DNA from 2 places in the Halobacillus seohaensis genome. Region 2 is predicted to be linked to the other one. Evidence: riboswitches for the same ligand, from Rfam matches in the RefSeq annotation. Region 2 holds a riboswitch; the other holds the start of a gene.
What was found. A riboswitch is a leader RNA that binds a small molecule or an ion and turns the genes downstream of it on or off. The one in region 2 is predicted to bind thiamine pyrophosphate.
Positions count from the first base shown of each region.

Region 1 (4,510 bases), on a different contig from region 2:
TCTTGATAATTGGAGAGTAAGTTTAACGAAAGTTCAAGATACTCATGTTTTTATGGAGGATTACAAATCAGAGAACGAGTTCCGTTTGAATTTGCTTGATTTTGATGGGAATAGTTATATAGGAAGCTTAGCTGTTGATATGATTTCCGCTAACACCACTGTTTTGATGGTATCTAAAGGTGAGCTTAATGGAGAGTGAAGAAGCCAACCTTATAGGCATGTTTACTCTTAGAATAAAGAATTGGGAATGAGAGACCATTCGATCGTTATTTAAATGATCGAATGGTTTTTGTTTTGTGAAATTCTTTTAATCATGTGTGCATTGGTGAGCGTCGGGAGGATATGGTGTTCTGGATGAGAAGTGGTGTCAGGGTCTTCTGCGATATTAGTAGTTGATGATTGTTGAGTTGCGAGACCTGACCCCAGATGTGTGGCTCTTGCGGTAAAGGCTTTTTGGTAGGCTTTCTATCTATCAGTAGACATCGTTTCCTAACACTGCATAGGAGTTTTTCGTGTCCAATTGGAGTTTACTTTTTGAAACAGACGTTTATACTTATTGAAATGCTTCCAACCTTTTTAACAATCCCTCCATATTTGTAGATAATTCCACCGTTTCTTTAGATAATTCCTCCATCTCTCCCGATGTAGTGCGGAAACTGTGTTGGGGCCTTTTTTAAGGCAATCTCCTTCAAACACCGCCATTTCTTTATCGCTAAAACATAGAATATAATATTACCGATTTAATAATGGAAAAGTGAAGATAGAAAGGAGGATTTTATATGTTTAAATTGTATTTAGATCCAGGGCACGGTGGTAATGATACAGGTGCTTCTGGACATGGTTTGCTTGAAAAAGAAATAAACTTAGATATTGCGTTACGAATCCGTGATATTCTCAACAATGAATATCAGCAGGTTGAAGTAAATATGAGCAGAACAACGGACACTTCGGTTAGTTTACGTCAACGAACGAATCAAGCTAATGCTTGGGATGCAGACTATTTTTTGTCTATTCACTGTAATGCTTTTAATGGTTCAACTCGTGGTTATGAGGATTTTATTTATAGTGGATTGTCCAATTCATCCTCTACTGCCCAATACCAGAATGTCCTGCATGAGGCAATCATAGCTGTGAATGAATTAACGGATCGTGGCCAGAAAAAAGCGAATTTCCATGTCTTGAGGGAATCAACTATGCCTGCGCTCTTGACGGAAAATGGTTTTATTGATCATTCAGGCGATGCAGCGAAGTTGGCTGACGCCTCTTACCGTCAAAAAGTCGCCCGCGGACATGTGAATGGTCTAGAACGTGCTTTTAACCTTGAAAAATCAGCATCGGGAACTAGGTTGTATAAGGTGATTGCTGGCTCTTTCCTCGAAAGGGCGAATGCAGAAAAGCGAGTAGCTTACCTTGATACACATGGGATTTCATCCTTTATAACAGAAGTCTCTATATCTGGTAACACACGGTATCGAGTCCAGGCTGGTGCTTATGAAAGTAAAAGTAATGCAGAAAACCGTGTAGCTGAAGTGAAAAGAGCGGGGATAACAGATGCTTATATTATAGAAGAAGGTCAAGGTGACTCCGAAGTGTCGGGGTATAACATCTCAGGTTCCGTAATTTTGTCTCCGGAACAAATGGATCAATTTGTCCAAAAAATAAATCCAGATGCGCCATCATTAGGAATTTATTATTTAAACTTCGGGACTTACTACGGCCTTAGGGGTGATGTTGCATTTGCTCAGGCTCTTCATGAAACTGACTATTTTCGTTTTACGGGTATAGTTAACGAAAGTCAAAATAATTTTGCAGGAATAGGAGCCACAGGACCAGGTCAACCAGGGGCAAACTTTGCTACAGCAGAGGATGGAGTTTTAGCCCACATGCAGCATTTATATGCCTATGCTTCTACACAAGCTTTACCAGACAACTATCGTTTAGTGGATCCGCGCTTTGACCTCGTTCAGCGGGGAAGCGCAACCAAATGGGAAGCGTTAAACGGAAAATGGGCTGTTCCCGGCGATCAATATGGCCAATTGATTTTAGGGTTGTATCAAGACATCATCAACGCAAGTATAGATCAATTGGAAGATATTCTTGCACAAATAAAAGGTTAAGCTTCCGGTTCTTTGATTGAATTAATGAAGTAAATATGATAAAAATGAAAAGAAGAACAATGAAGAATTAAGAAATAATTTTCAAGTAAAACTGAATAGTATTCACTGCTAGGGGTGCTTTTAAAAGCTGAGAAAGACCGTTAACGTCTTAATCCTTACAATCTGAACTAGGTAATACTAGCGAAGAGAAGTGGTGTGTTGGACTATTGTTAACTAGTGTTTAATATAATAGACATTTTTGTCACAACCTCACTTCTTTTGGAGAAGTGAGGTTTTTTGTTGTTATAAAACTTAACGAAAGGTGGATTAGAAAGATGGATAAAAACCTTCAATTGCTAATCCAACAAGTGGATGAGCGTAAGGAAGAGCTGATTGAATTATTAAAGGAGCTTATTTCATTTGAAACACCGGCACCGCCGGCCAGGAACACAAAAGAAGCTCAACAGTATGTAGCTGATTTTTTAAAAAGATATGGCTTTTCTATTGATCTTTGGGATGTATATCCTAATGACCCGAACGTTGTCGGTGTTTTAAAAGGCAGTGACTCCGAAAACTATAAAAGTCTTATCATCAATGGTCATATGGATGTTGCTGAAGTTAATGACGATGAAGAATGGGAAACTGATCCTTTCACTCCGACTGTTTGGGAGGATAAAGTTATTGGGCGTGGTGCAGCTGATATGAAGGGCGGTATCGCAGGAGCTTTATTTGCCATTCAATTGCTTCGTGAAAGCGGATTGGAACTGCCAGGTGATTTAACATTTGAATCGGTTATTGGGGAGGAAGTTGGTGAAGCCGGAACTTTACAATGCTGCAGGCGGGGCTATGATGCTGACTTTGCAGTAGTTGTAGATACGAGTGATTTACATATCCAGGGACAAGGTGGTGTAATTACCGGCTGGATTACCGTAAAAAGCAAACAAACATTCCATGATGCAACAAGAAAAGATATGATTCATGCTGGCGGAAATCTATTTGGGGCTAGTGCGATTGAAAAGATGATGAAAGTTATTGAAGGACTTCAGGAACTTGAGCGACACTGGGCAGTAACAAAAAGCTACCCTGGATATCCGTCTGGCACCACTACCATCAACCCGGCTGTCATCGAAGGTGGACGAAATGCAGCCTTTATTGCTGATGAGTGCAGGTTATGGATCACTGTCCATTTTTATCCGAATGAAACGTATGAACAGGTGAAAGAGGAAGTGGAACAACATATTTTAAATGTAGCTAAAGGGGACCTTTGGTTAAAAGAAAATCCACCTACCTTTGAGTGGGGAGGTTCATCAATGATTGAAGATCGCGGAGAAATTTTTCCTTCCCTTGAAATTGATCCAGATCATTTAGGTACGCAAATGTTAGCTCAATCGCACGAAAACGTAAGTGAAAAGGGAGCTGTTGTTGATGTTTCCCCAACGGTTACTGATGGCGGCTGGTTAAGCGATGCTGGTATTCCGACGGCTATTTATGGACCAGGGGATCTAAACAATGCTCATGCTGTTAATGAACAAGTATCGATCCCTCAACTGATCGAATATACGAAAGTGATTCTGCAATTCATTTATACATGGAGTCATACAAATTCAAAAGAAAAGATGGGAGAGGAAATGGATGACATTTAGTGAACGATTATATGAAAAGTTACAACCCATATGGAGGAAAAATCATTCGCACCCGTTTGTGCAAGGATTAGGGGATGGCTCTCTTGATCCAGATAAGTTTCGTTTCTTTATGATTCAAGACTACTTATACCTTATTGAATATTCAAAACTATTTGCTTTAGGCAGTTTCAAAGCTGATGATGTTGAAACCATGGGGATATTCGCCAAGCTTCTGGATTCAACCTTAAATGAAGAAATGTCCCTTCACCGCCAGTATGCTGCTAAATTCGGGATTACTGAACAAGAGCTTGAGAACGCGAAACCTTCTCCGACCACCTTAGCCTATACCCATTACATGTTGCACGTCGGTCAAAATGGCACATTAGCCCACCTTGTTGCAGCCATTCTTCCTTGCATGTGGAGCTATTGGGAAATTGGAAAAGAACTCGATGAGATACCAGGAGCAAGCGATCACGATCTTTATGGAGAATGGATTAGAATGTACAGTTCGGACGACTTTGGTGAACTCGCCCAATGGTGCATTCAACTTCTTGATGACTTGACTGAAGGTAAGCCTGTGGAAGAGTTGGAGAAACTGGAGGAAATTTTCTTGAATACGACTCGGTTTGAATATATGTTTTGGGATATGGCTTATAACAAAGGAATGTGGCCAACGGACGATTAAGTTCAAGAGGGAAATATGCGGGAGCGCGCCAGCTGGATGTGGTGCTAGACGGGAAGTGGGGTCAGGGCCTTCTGTGATATTGGTAGTAGAAGGTTATGAGTGTGAGA
Region 1 is NZ_JBHSZV010000027.1:9,427-13,936, forward strand. Features, by position in the region: gene ACFQIC_RS10885 (hypothetical protein) at 1-199, shown strand, start outside; gene ACFQIC_RS10890 (N-acetylmuramoyl-L-alanine amidase) at 780-2,117, shown strand; TPP riboswitch at 2,218-2,323, shown strand; gene ACFQIC_RS10895 (acetylornithine deacetylase) at 2,432-3,739, shown strand; gene tenA (thiaminase II) at 3,729-4,403, shown strand.
Region 1: linked by a shared signal. The riboswitch ahead of ACFQIC_RS10895 (acetylornithine deacetylase) and the one ahead of ACFQIC_RS16965 (ECF transporter S component) in region 2 are both predicted to bind thiamine pyrophosphate.

Region 2 (9,305 bases):
AATGGCAAAAGTATTTTTTGCATCTTGTCCAAAGGTAGGTTCATCCAAAAGTAAAACCGACTGTTCCTTAACTATAGAAGCAGCAACACTGAGTCTCCGCTTCTGTCCGATTGATAATTGATAGGGATGATTTTGCTGGTGATCTTCTAGATGATAAACACGGAGTAGTTCATTTACTCGTTTTGAAATTTCTTCTTCTCCCCATTTTTCTAATTGAAGGGAGAAGGCTACTTCCTCATATACTGAGTTGGTAATAAATTGGAATTCTGGATTTTGAAAAACAAAGGTTACATAGTCAGCGATATTTTTAATCTTCTTATGACTTTGCTCAAGTACGTAATAAGTGCCTTTAGTTTTAATCAAATTCATCAAAGCAAGTAACAGTGTGCTTTTTCCTGCTCCATTCTCACCAAGTACAGTTATCCATTCTCCAGGGTGAGCATCTGCTTGTTTTACATTGATTGTTTTTTCTTTTCCTCTATATCCCGAAAAGTGTGACAGGTGAATAGATGACTTTTCTTCGTTAATTTCTATTTTTGGAATATCTCTACGTTTACCTTCAACGTAATCTTCCCAAACATTTGGATACCAAATTCCTTGATCTATTAAAACCTGTTTATATTGATCAAAAACCTCCTGTTTCGATCCATCGGCAATTATTTCTCCGTTCTCCCCGAGAAGAATGACACGGTCAATAAAATCTACAATTTGCTCGATTTTATGTTCGACTATCACTACTGTTTTATCCTCGCCAACATCTTTTATAGTGTCCCAAACACGCTTGGTCCCTTCTGGATCTAACATTGCTGTTGGCTCATCTAAAAATAATACCTCTGGTTCTAGAGCTAGAACGGAGGCGATAGCTAACCGTTGCTTCATACCACCTGATAACATTTGTATTTTCGTATGGATCTCATCAATGTCTAATCCAACTTGTTGTAAATAATACTCAATATACTTTTCCATTTTTTCTCGTGGAATTTGAAGGTTTTCCAGGACAAATGCGATTTCTTCGTCTACATAGGGCATGCAAAATTGGGAGTCTGGATCCTGAAATAAAAACCCCCAGGAATCTGGGATGACCAATTCTTCCGCCTTCATGGGTACATCTACAGTATTAGGAATTAATCCCGTCAAGACTTGTAAAAGAGTAGACTTTCCTGAACCTGACGGGCCCAGTATTAATACCTTTTCTCCCTTATTCAGAGAAATGGAGAAATCCTTGAATAACAAGGATTCAACTCCCGGAAACTTCAACCGCATGTTTGTCATACTAGCGATACTTGTCATGATTCTCCACTCCTATACTAGCCTAAAGCCTTGTAATCTTCCTTAGAAGCAGGGCGCACAAGATTCGTTACTCCTGTTTTTTCTAAAGCCTGAACGATGAGATAAGCGAAGATACCTGAAATAAGAATAGCTCCAATCATTCTGGCTCCAAACATGATAAGCAAGTTCCAAAGTGCCAAGTCTCCGATGTACCCGTAATAGTAGTCAATGCCAATTGAAGCAAATGCAGAAGCAACACCTGCTAAAGATGCAACGAACATATCAAATCTCTTATATCGGAAAGCTGCGAAGATTAGTTCAGCCGCAAGACCTTGTCCTATTCCAAATATCAGTGTAGCTACGCCCCATTCACCACCAAAAATAAATTCACCTTGTGCAGCAGCAACTTCTGCCAATAAAGCAACACCAGGTTTTCGTATAATTAAATAAGCAACGATTGCAGCAATAAACCACATTCCATAAATTAATTGCTCTAATTGAAGTCCGAATGTTGAAACCACACCATACAACGGTCCCCACAGTTTATAGATCATACCAAATATTAACGCAATGATGATTGTTACTAAAATATCCGTTAGTTTTAAGCCTTTTCCCATTCTTCTTCATCTCCCATTCTATGTTTTTTATTAATTAGTAGAGCCATCGATTTTGCAACAATTCCTAAAGGAAATCATACAAAAAACCACTTCCCTTACCATAGTAAGAAAAGTGGTTGCATTGGAAATTTAAATATTAATCCTATTTATTTCGCAACTCCACTTCCCTACGCTGGTATGATCCAGATCAGGTTCTAAGGGTCTTAAAGTCTTACTTTAATCTCAACCTTTTGTCAGTAGTTGAATAGCATAGAATTCTAACTTTCTAGTGCTAATCCAACTAAAGAAGGTACCCCTAGTGGAAGAACTTCACTATTTAATTTTTTCAATATTCATACTATCATCATAATCAAGATTGTCAATTACCCAATTAAAATTAACTGAATGGTTATGCTAACAACTATAGCATTTTATGTGCAACCCTCACACTCATAATAATTATCTTCTATATTCAAAATTTTTATCATTTCACCAATTTTAATATCATCTTCTTCGGTGAATTCCATATCAGCCACTCGCTCCACAATTTTATCTTTTGCTTGTTCTTCATTCAATTCGGTTATACTAAATTCACTCTTAGTTCCTGTAGAGATTACTTCATATTCAAATAAAAAACGCTTCATTTTACTATCCTACTTTCAATAATTTGAGTATCATTCGATCATGCTATTTTCCGATATAGACTTGTCACTTATCAAGGTGATCTAGACAATAAAAAAAATCTCTCTTTCTAAAGAGAGATCGTCATGACAGCATGTAAATTCAGACTGATATCACAGTCTTAACTATTACAATCATAACACCTCCCTATTCCTCGTAGGTTTAGTGTATTACCAACAGGCAGGTCTCCTGACTCATGATCTTCACGTACCCACGCCTTCCCATAACCTTTCTTTTAAAAAGAAATAGTGACATTCTTGTGGGTAGTTCACATTTACAGTGGCGGGACCGTGTCGGATTTTAACCGAACTTCCCTTTTAAGTTGAATAAGCCTTTTCGCCTAGACAACACCTTTAATAATAAATGTATTAAATTTTCCATCATGGAGAATAACCAGATTGTCAGGTATGATAGCACCAGTTTCTCTGTTTCTCCGATAGTTTGGTGTTTTTTATAAAATTCTTTTTTCTATGAGAAAGACTCTAGCAATTTAACTATTTATTGTCAACCTTCCAAACATTCAGCAGAAGGGTAAAATGAACTTTTATATGGAATTAGGCCTTTCTTTCAGAATAATTAACGCTTTACCCAGTTGCACCATTAAAGCTACGTATCTATAATAAATATAGTACCTTAGTAAAGGAGGAACTTGATTGCCTATAAACATTCCGAAGAACTTACCTGCAGGTGAGATTCTAGCCAACGAAAATATTTTCATTATGGACGAGCAACGAGCGAGTACCCAGGATATCCGTCCTTTAAATATATTGGTTTTGAATTTAATGCCCGAAAAAGAACGGACAGAAACCCAGCTGCTACGACTGCTCAGTAACTCTCCCTTACAAGTAAATGTAGAATTACTACATACAGCCAGCTATGCGTCCAAAAATGTGAGTCAATCACACTTACAACAGTTTTATAAAAGCTTCAATCAAATCAAAAACAACCGCTACGATGGAATGATCATTACGGGAGCACCTGTAGAACAGTTAAAATTTGAAGAAGTCTATTATTGGAAAGAACTCACGGAAATCATGGAATGGACGAAAACTCATGTGACCTCTGTGATGCATATTTGTTGGGGAGCCCAAGCAGCCCTCTACTACCATTATGGCATCGATAAATTTAAGTTATCTGAAAAACGGACAGGCGTTTTCCAGCATCAGTTAGTCAATTCAGATGTGCAGCTTGTCAGAGGATGTGATGATGAATTCTTAGCACCCCATTCCCGTTTCACGGATGTCTCAGAGGAAGAAATTCTCGCACATGATGACTTGATACTTGTGTCTACCTCCAAGGATTCTGGACCGTTCACCATTTTATCCAAAGACAAGAAACATGTGATGGTGACCGGCCACTTGGAATATGATGCAACGACGCTAGGCATTGAATACCACAGAGACATGGACAACGGCCTACAACCAGAGATGCCGATCGACTATTTCCCAGACAATGATCCTAACGAAAAACCTTTGAACCGTTGGCGCTCACACGCTTATCTGGTATTCTCTAATTGGCTCAATTACTATGTATACCAGGAAACACCTTTTTCATGGAAGTAAAAGACAGACTTACTTATCGGTGTTCTGAACCACGCGAGCTTCATTCAAGTTCAATAGTTTTATAGTACAACGAGCTAAAAAGGCTTTTCCCAGATTCACTTTAACGGGGAAAAGCCTTTTTTCATAAAAACTCACCTTTTTTCAATTGGCCACTTTCACAGAGGACAAAGTAGTCTGACGAACCGCTTTACCGGAAACAGCCAACACAAGACCTAAGCCCATTGCCATCAATATACCGTCAAGTAATAAAGGAACTCCCCAATTGCCCGTGTAATCCCTGATAACTCCTGAGACAACGGGTGAAAGAACGGCTCCAATTTCTGCAATTAAATTTAGCATGCCGAACATCGACCCCCTACTCTTTTCTGGAGTTAGATCAGATGCCAATGCATGAGCAACAGGCTGCAAGGCAAAGAAAAATAATCCTGATACAAACAGAATGATCGACATGATAATTGGACTGGTGTGGCCGGTCATTACGTAAGCGGCAAAAATAAAGATAAGTACAGTCAGAATCGCCGTTAACACAACTAGAACATTCCTTCGGCCATTCGGACGGTGTGCCACTAAATCAGAAATCTTCCCTCCGAGCGGAAAACCGATGATGCCTGCCACCCCATTAAAGGATGCAACCAATGCAGCTGCCAACAGTGCCCCTCCTCCAAACTCTTGGACGATCGAGACAGACCAGAACCCATAAAACCAAAGATGCCACATAACTGGGATAAAAAATAAATAGAGTAAGAACAAATTTTTATTGACTAGCAAGGGTTTGATTTCGGACTTCTTCGTTTTGTATAAATAAAAAATTAAAAGCGGGCAAAGAGCCACTAGAATAAAGGCAATTGCAATAGAAGATAAATTCAATTTAACAGAAACGAAATAGATCCCCATCACAATCAGCAAAAACACAGCCGAGTAGCTCGACATATAGAGGAGCGTTTTTCCAAAATCAGCTTTTATCCCTGGTGAGTCGACAGATTCGTGCGGAGTGGTCTTCGGCTTTAGAAAAACGAAGAGGATAATTCCGATTACCAAAGTGAGCGCACCTGTTACAAAGAAGGGAAAACGCCAAGCACTTTCACCCATAAAAGATTCGGCAACTGTCAACAGATAAGGAATTCCGAGTAAACCTGCCGTCGGTCCAACTGAAACTCCCGTAAGAACGATGCCCATGCCCAATCCAACTTTTTCAGGCGGGGAATGAAAGGCGATGTAGGAACGGTCATTCGAATAAAAAACACCTTCTCCAAGCCCTAATAAAATTCTTAACGCAATAAAGGCAATAAGACCGCCGAGCCAAGTAGGAGGAATCCTAAAATGGTTAAAACTGTAAAAACCAACTTACCTTCACTTGTTCTGCCCCCTATTAAGATTTATTACTATAAGTTTAGATGATCTAAATTTTCCTGTCAGTAAACATGTGAGTTTATCTTACATCAAAATTACATTTGTGAAAATGTAATATTCGCCAATCTGTTGGATTCTTGTGCCCTCCAAACTTTAATGGGATGATAAGAAACTCATTCGTATGATGAACCAATTAGCAGATATTCCTTAACAAAAAGGTGACACGGCTTCCTCTTATCAGGAAACCGTGCCACATAGACACCTTCTTAAAGAAGGCTCATTCCACAGCATATAATAATAAATCACTTTCTAATCACGGCTTTCTTATTCAACGCGCCTTTCTACATCCGGATCTAGTTCTTTTTCATTCATATTAGAAGACGTGTCTGGTTCATTCATATACTTTGCATCACGAGGGTCGGTAGGTGGCCCTTCCTCTAATCTGTTATCTTCATCCTTATAGCGAGTTGGATCATAGTTAACATCTTCAGGTTGTTCATTCATCTCATTGTTATCTGCGTTACATGCAGATAACAAACTAGTTGAGAAAGCGACAGACATAAGTAAGATGATTAATTTCTTTTTCATTACTTAACCTCCATATAGATTTAGATCGAAACATTTTTAATATATACATTTTATATTTTTTTACTCTTTTTTTAGGAATTTAGCCTTTTGATCTCCCTGCCACAATTAAAATAAACGAACGACAAATTGCGATCGTCTCTGTTATTTTTATGTTTTTTTAAAGCAAAAGCGCAGTCTCCCCTTTTAGGAAACTGCGCCAATAGTTGGTTAACATTATTTCTTTAATAAAGTTCTAACCACTCAGCAACTATTCTAATACCAAGCCTATAACCTAATTCTTATCCATAACAATTTATACATCTGATTTTTTTAAAAGTTTTAAACATCTATGGTGTTGTCCATATTGTTCATCATAATCGTTTCCGTTACTTCAATCATTAAATGTTCAGGTTTGATTCCCGTATTATGAATCGTTATCGCCCTTAGAGGATGAATTACCCAGAAAAATTATACTACTAATAATAAAATTCGACATTTTTCAACTTTACCTTCCACTAGTCTGAAAATATGATATCATGCATCTTATAACAACTTAATCATCTTGTAAGTGCCCTATGAATTTATCTATCTCGTATTTTTCGACAAAACTTCACAAAAACACTAATTTCTATTCAAAAAATAAGTATATTAAAGTATAATTATTATAAATTTAACATGTAATATGTCTTAGTCCCTTTTTCCGACAAAATTTAAAGGAGTAGAGAACATGTTAACAACATTTATTTCTAACATGAAAAACATGCAGTACTCAGAACTAATTTTTAATAACATTTCAGATATGATCTTTTTAGTATCTGCAGATGAAGACGGATCATTTCGGTATATAACGGCCAATCAAAATGCGATCGATACTCTCCATTTCCCCGGTGATTTTAGAGGAAAGAAGATATTCGACCTCATGCCTTCACAATCAGCAGAAATTATTACGCAAAAGTACCAAGAAGCATTACAAAACAAAGAAACAATCACCTATCAATCTCAAATGGAGCTCCCCACATCCAACCGTGATTTACACAAACGATATTCCTCTTTGGAGTCTAAAGTCACCCCAATTTTTAATAGCAAAGGCGAATGTGAACATATTATCTCCGTAACAAGGGATGTCACCGCATGGATCGAACATGAAAACCAATTAAAACAAGTAAAGGAACAAATGGACTTAATGTTTAACAATGCGGCTGATGCTGTATTTATGTTTGATCACCATGCGAATTATACTAGTGTCAATCCGGGGTTTTCTAAGTTATTAGGTTGGAAGGAAGAAGAGCTAACTCATAATTCGAGCATCAGCATTCTCCCCAATACGGAAAATGACTTCCCGGAAATTCTCGCTCAGTTACGAAATGGAAACGTGATTCAAAACCACCATTCGAAACGAGTCACAAAAAAAGGGAAAACAATTGATGTGTTAGCTTCCTACTCTCCTATTATGGAAGGAAATGAATTGGTTGGTGGTGTCGCTATGTATAAGGACATTACGGAAATCAAGCGTATGGAAGATCGTCTTCGAGAAAGTGAAGAGCGTTATCGTTTAATCGCAAATCATACGAATGATTTAATTCGCGTCATTGATTTAGATGGGATCATTCAATATGCTTCTCCTTCCCATGAGCCATTGCTAGGATTACCGTCGGATTTTTATATAGGTAAATCTGTAGCGTCTTTCGTACATAAGGATGATATAGATAAAGTACAAAGATTTTGGAAACAGATAGCCGAAACAGGGGAATCTTTCGAAACGGAACATCGACTTTTCCATAAAAATGGAGACATCATATGGGGGAATACAAAAGGAACTCCTGTATTAGGTTCAGATGGCAATGTTGAACAGATTGTGGTTGTTATTAGGGATGTTTCCACACGCAAACATCGAGAAGATGAATTAAGATCCATGGCCATGCATGATCAGTTAACAGGCCTACCTAATAGACGATTACTATACCAACAACTCCATAATGAAATAGAAAATGTGAAACGGACGAACAAACAATTCACTGTGTTGACAATGGACTGTGATAACTTTAAACACATTAACGACAATTATGGTCATGATATTGGAGATGAGATTATTAAAGGTTTCGGTCAAAGAATTCATGGAAACCTAAAGGAAACCGATATGGTCTCTCGAATGGGCGGTGATGAATTCCAGGCTATTATAACAAACCTTGACGAGACGAATGATGTAATCCCGATAGCCAAAAGAATATTAAAAGTGATGGAGCAACCATTTAAAGTTGATCATCATACCCTTTCGATAACAACCAGTATCGGTATCTCTAGCTACAAAGAGGACAAAAGCCTAGAACAATTATTCAAAGAATCAGATGAGGCGCTTTATAAAGCAAAAACCATTGGTAAAAATACATTTTGTATGTATGCAGAATCACCCTATTCCACACCCAAGAAATGGTCAAAGATTAAACGCTTGTTTAACAAACTATGAATATAGCTTTTAATATTTAATTACTAATTGGGGAGGGTTCATGATTTAACAATACCTCCCTATGAATGGACAAATCTGACTGCATAGATTGCTAGGCAGACTTAATGAAACAACTAGGTGAGCCAAGGATCATCGGCAACAATTCATTAACAAGTACTAAAATAAAAGAAATAACGCAGCCTCCCCTATGTTATATGGGAACTGCGCTATTTCGATATTTCCAGATGATTCAGAGCTCCTTCTATAAATAGAAGCCGCTTATTTACTAAAAATCATACTCTGCTTCTTTTTCCTCACGAATTTTCTCATAGGTTTCCGTTAGGGTGACTGTATCTTCAACCAAACGATCAATACGATATAATACATCATCACTGGTAATTTCTTTTCGGTAGAAGTCTTCTTCAGCAATAAACACATACGACTGAACCATTTGTGCTTTCATATAAGCCAAAATAGGTTTTAATTGTTGCTCAGCAATTAAATAATGCTTTGCCGAACCTGCTGTTACAATCATACTAACAACCTTGTCACGGAAAGCATTAACAGGAAGCAGGTCAAAAATGTTCTTCAATGTAGCGGGTATCGATGCCTGAAAAATAGGTGTGCCGATAATAATGGCATCTGCCTCCATGATTGTTTGTGTTACATATCCTGTGTCGCCTTCATACTCCATATAATTTCGCCCATCACTAAATTGAACATCGTAATCAGCTAAATCTATCATTGTTAATTCCGTATCTGGGTATTTTTTCGTAAGAGCTTTAACTGTATAATTCATAGCTGTTTTTGTTTTCGACCCAACTCTTGAACCAGATA
Region 2 is NZ_JBHSZV010000047.1:148,227-157,531, forward strand. Features, by position in the region: gene ACFQIC_RS16960 (ABC transporter ATP-binding protein) at 1-1,290, opposite strand, end outside; gene ACFQIC_RS16965 (ECF transporter S component) at 1,308-1,886, opposite strand; TPP riboswitch at 2,034-2,193, opposite strand; gene ACFQIC_RS16970 (hypothetical protein) at 2,297-2,509, opposite strand; cobalamin riboswitch at 2,708-2,916, opposite strand; gene metA (homoserine O-acetyltransferase MetA) at 3,200-4,108, shown strand; gene ACFQIC_RS16980 (MFS transporter) at 4,250-5,422, opposite strand; gene ACFQIC_RS16985 (hypothetical protein) at 5,783-6,046, opposite strand; gene ACFQIC_RS16990 (PAS domain S-box protein) at 6,753-8,489, shown strand; gene ACFQIC_RS16995 (NADPH-dependent FMN reductase) at 8,755-9,305, opposite strand, start outside.